Linked DNA regions of Gloeocapsopsis sp. IPPAS B-1203. The protein of the gene in region 2 binds, or shares a complex with, the protein of the main gene of each other region. Links are inferred from orthologs where the notes say so. Each region holds a gene or a part of one and is shown on either strand. Other genes may lie near its edges.

Region 1 (3,226 bases), on a different replicon or contig from region 2:
TAGCAGTTCAAGAGAATCACCAACATAAGCTGCACCGTAGTCTGTGGTGTATAAAGGTTCGGGAAAGGTCACTGTAGGACGGACTGATGGTTCGTCTTATAAATATAATGCTAAAGTTCCAAGGCGACATACTTGTTGCACCAAATTTTGCCAATAACCGTATAACAATACAACATAATTTGCTCCGGCATATCTTGCGGTGTAAATTCTGCTAGAAGCAACTTGTCGCTGCTTATCTGTTGTAGAGTTAATATTAGAGATATGTAGGCGATCGCCACAGTTTAGAAACATTTTACAAAGCTCGAAATATCAAACCTACTCCTTAACTGCGTAAAAGTATTATGCTGAATGCAAGTGTTGTTCCAGATCTCTATTAATATTAATAGAGACGAACCAAGGCTTTAAGAAACATGAGTTGAATCAAATTGATAGGCTAGTAGCAGAACATCAAACAACATTGCTGGATGCGTGGCATGACTACTTTGATACTTGAGACAGAACCAATTGTAAATCAAGTCACCGTCACTGATGAGAAGCTGATTGTAGAGCTAGCTGACGGTCGCAGCCTGATTGTTCCTTTAGCCTGGTATCCTCGCTTAATGCACGCTGCAATTGAAGAACGGCAAAACTGGCAGATCTGAGGTGATGGCTATGCAATCGAGTGGGTGGATCTCGATGAACATATTGGAATAGAAGGGTTGTTAGCAGGTAGACGAAGCGGTGAAAGCCAAAGGTCATTTGAACGTTGGCTAGCTACACGTAACACTCCTACTGGTTAACACGATGTAGGGTTAACATGATTGAAATATTAAATCATATTCACTTCTTGAAATACGCTTCTAACACCTTTAACACCATTGGTGCAGCAACCTTACCACCACCACCACCAGAGTGTTCAGCAAATGCCACTACAACAATTTCAGGCTTATCTGCAGGGGCGTAAGCACCAAACCAAGCATGAGCCTGCTTACCAAAAGCCTGTGCAGTACCACTTTTACCTGCAACGCGTGGAATTGTGGGTAAATTGAGAACTTGTCCTGTACCGCCAGAAACGACTTGTCGCAATCCTTGACGCAACACGCGCACGGTTTCTGGTTTTAAATTTAAAGACTCGCGCCATTTCGAGTCTTCGTTGTCTTTCAATAAATGCGGTTGAACGCGATCGCCACCGTTAGCAGGGACAGCAAACATCACCGCAAGTTGAAGTGGTGTGACTTGCAAAAATCCTTGCCCAATCGACATATTTACAGTGTCGCCTACACTCCAAGGTAAATTGAGATTTTTCTGCTTCCAGCGGTCGTCTGCGACTAGACCTGCTGATTCTTCGGATGCTAATTCGATCCCCGTTTTTTGACCAAACCCATAACGGCGCGTCCAGTCAATTAAAGTTGATTCGCCAACTCCTTTGCCAATTTGATAAAAGAATGTATTACTACTCCACGCCAGCGCCCCAACAAAACCCAAACGACCAAATCCCGCACGGTTCCAATCACAAAAAGTCGTTCCACCAATATTCATACAACCATATGTTGGGAGTGTTGCGTTATACGAAAATTTCCCTGATTCAATTCCTGCAGTTGTAGTAATCACTTTAAACGTACTTGCTGGCGGAAAACTCTGTAAAGCACGATTAACGAAAGGATGCTGTTTACTTTGCAGTTGCTGCCATATTTCAGGAGTAATCCGTTTAGAAAAGATATTAGGGTCAAACGCAGGGCGACTGACCATTGCTAACACTGCACCGTTATTTGGATCGAGTGCGACGATCGCACCTTGGCGATCGCCTAGTGCTACTTCAGCAGCTTTCTGCAATTCTAAATCTAAAGTTAAATGGACATTGCCACCTGATTTTGCTGATTTTTCACCTAAAAGTCGTAAAATTTGTCCAGCACCATCGACTTCTACTTGCTGACCCCCCCATTCACCGCGCAGCTGCTTTTCAAACGCTGCTTCTACACCCATTTGCCCAACAATATCACCCAAGCGGTAGCCTTCACTGCGCTTTTGAGCTAATTCTTCATCGTTCATTTCTCCTGTGTAACCAAGGATGTGCGCAGCAATTTGTTGGTTTGGGTAGTTGCGGACAGCTTCAATGTAAACTTCAACGTCTCGTAGTTCGTTACGATATTCAGCTAAAGCGGTAATTTGAGCCGGATTGAGATCGCGGGCAATCCGAACTAAGTTAGGAGAATTGTAACCAGCTTTATCTAATCGTTGTTGAATTTCAGTTTCTGGAATCTTAAGAATGCTTGCTAGACGAGTTCGAGTCGTTGCCCAAGTATCTTTTTTAGGCGCTTGAGGCCAAATATAGACAGCATGAGAAAGACGACTACTCGCTAAAACTTTGCCATTACGGTCAAATATATTACCTCGTTCTGGTTGTTTAGGAATGACCCGAATTCGATTGCGTTCTGCCAACTGTTGTAGGTGTTCGCCTTCAATCAACTGCAAATATGCTAAACGGCTACCAATTCCACCAAAGATAAATATAGTAATAAGCAGTACGATCGCTAGAGCACGGCGATCGCGTCCCACTGTACGGGCAGTAAGACTATTTCCAGTAAACTGAGGCTGGAATAAAGCCATAAGTAAAAACAAGCGTAACTTAATAACTTGTAATTATTAGCGATTAGGGGTTGGCGATTAGCTGTTAGCTTTTTTTGATTGCCAATTGCTTTTCTACTACCTAACAAACAAGCAAGCATGAACGCTCTAGATGAAACACAAACAACTAGCTACCAATTAACTGTGCTAGCCAAGTTTCAACTTGATAACGCAGGCGTAGATTATCGTCTGATATTAACTCAAGGGCACGGCGATAGTCAGCGATCGCTAAATTCCAGTCTCCCCAAAGATGATATGTCCGACCGCGTTCGGCATAAGTATTTGCAGGCAGTTGACCTAGAATTTCAGCAATATCAAAGTTTTCAGCTGCTTGTTCGTATTTTCCTAGTTCGCGTAGTGTAATACCACGATTAATCCATGCACGTACATAGCTAGGATTAAGGTCGATCGCTTTATCGTAGTCGGCGAGTGCTTCAGTTAATTGTCCACACGCAGCATAGCAATTAGCTCGATTGTTGTAAGCGCTAGCCAATGTTGGTTTTAGTTGAATTGCTGTGTTATAGTCAGCAATTGCCGGAAACAATTGCCCGCTTTGGAAATAAATTAGCCCGCGATTATTGTAGTCAATCGCATCTTCGGGATGGCGAGTAATTAACTGATT
Region 2 (3,294 bases):
ACAGCTGAAACTCCACAACAAAAAAGTTTACCTGACCGAACGGGAATTTCTGGTGTCAAAAATATTTTGGCAGTTTCTAGTGGTAAAGGAGGAGTAGGAAAAAGTACTGTTGCAGTTAATATTGCGGTTGCGCTTGCCCAAACAGGAGCAAAAGTCGGATTACTCGATGCTGATATTTATGGACCAAACGCACCAACAATGTTAGGACTTGGAGAAACTCAAGTCATGGTACGGCAAGGTCAACAAGGTGAAGTGCTAGAACCTGCATTCAATCATGGTGTAAAACTGGTATCAATGGGATTTCTCATTGATCGCGACCAACCCGTGATTTGGCGCGGACCAATGCTCAATGGTATTATTCGCCAGTTCTTGTATCAAGTTGAGTGGGGAGAACTCGACTATCTGATTGTTGATATGCCACCAGGAACAGGAGATGCCCAGTTGACACTAACCCAAGCTGTACCAATGGCGGGTGCAGTGATTGTCACAACACCCCAAACTGTAGCATTACTTGATTCGCGCAAAGGCTTGCGGATGTTCCAACAAATGCAAGTGCCAGTGTTAGGTATTGTAGAAAATATGAGCTACTTTATTCCGCCAGATATGCCAGAAAAGCAATACGACATCTTCGGTTCTGGTGGTGGAGAAAAAACCGCAGCAGAACTTGGCATACCGTTACTCGGATGCGTACCGTTAGAAATCTCGCTGCGTCAAGGTGGCGATCGCGGTGTCCCTATTGTTGTTGCCTACCCCGATTCTGCCTCTGCAAAAGCTCTAAAGGCGATCGCACTTAGTATTGCTGGTAAAGTCTCTGTCGCCGCCTTAACTTAGAAATCAGGACGTTTGGATGAAAAATAAGTACACTTGGTTTTACTGAATTCCTTGACCTCTGACCTCCCATATGCTACGAATCTTATCTCCTCTGCGCTGGAAATATTGGCTAGCAGCGTGGCAACAAGTTGATTGGTTATTGCTTATTGCCGTGGTTGGCTTAACTGTGTTTGGTGGAGTTATGATCCGCAGTGCAGAACTAAATCAAGGGTTAACTGATTGGTGGCAGCATTGGCTTGTGGGTGGTATCGGTTTGATACTGGCGCTAATCATTGCACGTTGTCGCTACGAGAACTTATTGCAGTGGCATTGGGTTATCTATGCGCTGACCAATATTTCGCTATTGATTGTGATTTTTATTGGTACTACAGCTAAAGGTGCGCAACGTTGGATCAGTATTGGTGGCTTTAATATCCAACCTTCAGAGTTTGCCAAAATAGGAGTTATTATTACTTTAGCAGCCGTGCTACACTCGCGAACTGCAGCAACCATTCCGGCTGTCATAAGAGCATTAGCTGTAACTGCAATTCCTTGGTTATTAGTGTTTGTTCAACCTGACTTGGGTACATCCCTTGTTTTTGGGGCAATTACACTTGGAATGCTCTATTGGGGTAATGCTAATCCTGGTTGGCTAGTACTACTAATTTCTCCGATTGTCGCTGTTATTTTATTTAGTGTCTATCTACCTGCATGGTTTGTCTGGGCGACAACTATGAGTGTTATAGCTTGGCAAACTTTGCCTTGGCGTTGGTTAGGAGCATTAGGTGCGATCGCTACTAATTTTGCGGCTGGTCAATTAGGTTATGTTCTTTGGGGATTATTGCAAGACTACCAAAAAGATCGCTTAATTTTGTTCCTCAACCCCGAAAAAGATCCGCTTGGCGGTGGCTATCATCTGATTCAATCGCGGATCACTATTGGCGCAGGACAATTGTGGGGACAAGGTTTATATCAAGGAACGCAAACACAACTTAATTTTGTTCCAGAACAACATACGGATTTTATTTTCTCAGTCATTGGAGAAGAACTAGGCTTTGTTGGTGGTTTAGCAGTGTTATTTGTATTTTGGTTAATTTGTCTACGCTTGGTGCATATTGCTCAAACTGCCAAAGATAACTTCGGTTCTTTGTTGGCTATTGGTGTTTTATCAATGGTTGTTTTTCAGGCGATCGTTAATATTGCGATGACTATTGGACTTGCGCCTGTAACTGGCATTCCTCTGCCCTGGCTGAGTTACGGACGATCAGCATTACTCACAAACTTTATTGCTATTGGTATTGTTGAATCTGTCGCCAATTACCGCCAAAAACGATTCAAATTTTAGTTAGCTATTAAAGCTAGTACTCGGTAATGGGTAATAGGCAGTCTAAATCGCCACTCACTAGTTTTTCTATGTCTGTAAGGAATTCTGATACTACCGACGTCAACTTTCGCTGCGAGCAATTCCCTGACCCCCAATCCCCGATTTCTGACCCCTTTCTATTACAGAATTTAAAGTTCTGTAGCCTTTTGCTGAAACCGACTTCATCAGTGCGGTAAACTATGCCTTGAATATGAGTTTGTAAGAAAAAACGACTCGTTTGGAGCCTTTATTCAATGTCTCATAGTGTCAAAATTTACGATACCTGCATTGGCTGCACTCAATGTGTTCGTGCCTGCCCAACAGATGTGTTGGAAATGGTTCCCTGGGACGGCTGCAAAGCTGGTCAGATTGCTGCATCTCCGCGAACAGAAGATTGTGTAGGTTGCAAGCGGTGTGAAACTGCTTGTCCTACAGACTTTTTAAGCATTCGAGTTTATCTCAGTAATGCGGAAACCACGCGGAGTATGGGACTTGCCTATTGAGAATCTTTGAACTTCTCTGGCAACGAAATCAAGTTTAATATCAAGCGTCTTAAGCAAGAGTACCTTTTACTTGATTTTAATTGTCCAAATTCAATTCAACAGTTGGGGAAGTTTTATTCCCCTTTTTCTTTCTTAAGACAGAAGCTTCTTCAAACAAAGCATGGCGATCGCAAAAACTCAGTTCTTGACGATTTAAAATTGGTTATGTAGGTTTGACAAGACAGAGCAATTAATCAAGAGTGGTGGTGTAAATGTGCGGAATCGTTGGCTATATTGGCACTCAAGCAGCTACAGAAATTTTACTTTCTGGTCTAGAAAAACTAGAGTATCGGGGCTATGATTCCGCAGGAATTGCCACCATCTTTGAAGGTGAAATTCATTGTGTACGAGCAAAAGGTAAACTTCACAATCTCCGAGAAAAATTAGAACGAACTGAGAATCCTGCCCAAATTGGTATTGGACACACGCGTTGGGCAACACATGGCAAGCCCGAAGAGTACAACGCTCATCCACATATGGACATGGCGATGCGGGTAGCAGTTGTACAAAACGGCATTATTGAAAACTATCGCGAGTTACGCGAGGAACTCAAACAACTCGGACACGAGTTTCGCTCAG

Evidence for each region.
Region 1: the proteins of rodA (region 2) and mrdA are in contact, whole or in part, in a crystal structure (PDB 6PL5), measured with the Thermus thermophilus proteins. The link is inferred for Gloeocapsopsis sp. IPPAS B-1203 from one-to-one orthologs. Residues at the interface, in WP_223903423.1 of Thermus thermophilus: Phe161, Val165, Phe168, Val169, Leu172, Pro198, Tyr199, Glu202, Tyr211, Arg212, Asp213, Gln220, Val221, Gln223, Ser224, Ile226, Ala227, Ile228, Gly229, Ser230, Gly266, Phe267, Val270, Leu274, Tyr277, Gly278, Leu281, Phe285, Leu289, Arg297; in WP_223903432.1 of Thermus thermophilus: Arg4, Ile5, His6, Leu8, Ala9, Phe12, Ala15, Leu16, Leu19, Gly20, Arg22, Ala23, Trp24, Leu26, Gln27, Val28, Tyr31, Tyr34, Leu36, Leu43, Thr45, Asp47, Lys156, Gln157, Gly158, Ser160, Val184, Leu201, Glu202.

The regions. Positions count from the first base shown.
Region 1 is NZ_PEIG01000002.1:108,780-112,005, reverse strand. The notes cover bases 204-3,103. They hold mrdA (penicillin-binding protein 2), read right to left. Parts: upstream 2,587-3,103; coding sequence 820-2,586; downstream 204-819. Other genes in these bases: CSQ79_RS03805 (tetratricopeptide repeat protein), read right to left, coding at 2,732-3,103; CSQ79_RS27025 (hypothetical protein), read left to right, coding at 416-493; CSQ79_RS03820 (hypothetical protein), read right to left, coding at 204-291. Outside these bases: CSQ79_RS03825 (DNA-methyltransferase), read right to left, coding at 1-72; more of CSQ79_RS03820, read right to left, coding at 97-203; more of CSQ79_RS03805, read right to left, coding at 3,104-3,226. UniProt on the Escherichia coli protein: Catalyzes cross-linking of the peptidoglycan cell wall. Responsible for the determination of the rod shape of the cell. Is probably required for lateral peptidoglycan synthesis and maintenance of the correct diameter during lateral and centripetal growth.
Region 2 is NZ_PEIG01000008.1:65,495-68,788, forward strand. The notes cover bases 61-3,028. They hold rodA (rod shape-determining protein RodA), read left to right. Parts: upstream 61-901; coding sequence 902-2,155; downstream 2,156-3,028. Other genes in these bases: CSQ79_RS15360 (Mrp/NBP35 family ATP-binding protein), read left to right, coding at 61-831; psaC (photosystem I iron-sulfur center protein PsaC), read left to right, coding at 2,428-2,676; glmS (glutamine--fructose-6-phosphate transaminase (isomerizing)), read left to right, coding at 2,928-3,028. Also shown: more of CSQ79_RS15360, read left to right, coding at 1-60; more of glmS, read left to right, coding at 3,029-3,294. UniProt on the Escherichia coli protein: Peptidoglycan polymerase that is essential for cell wall elongation. Also required for the maintenance of the rod cell shape. Functions probably in conjunction with the penicillin-binding protein 2 (mrdA).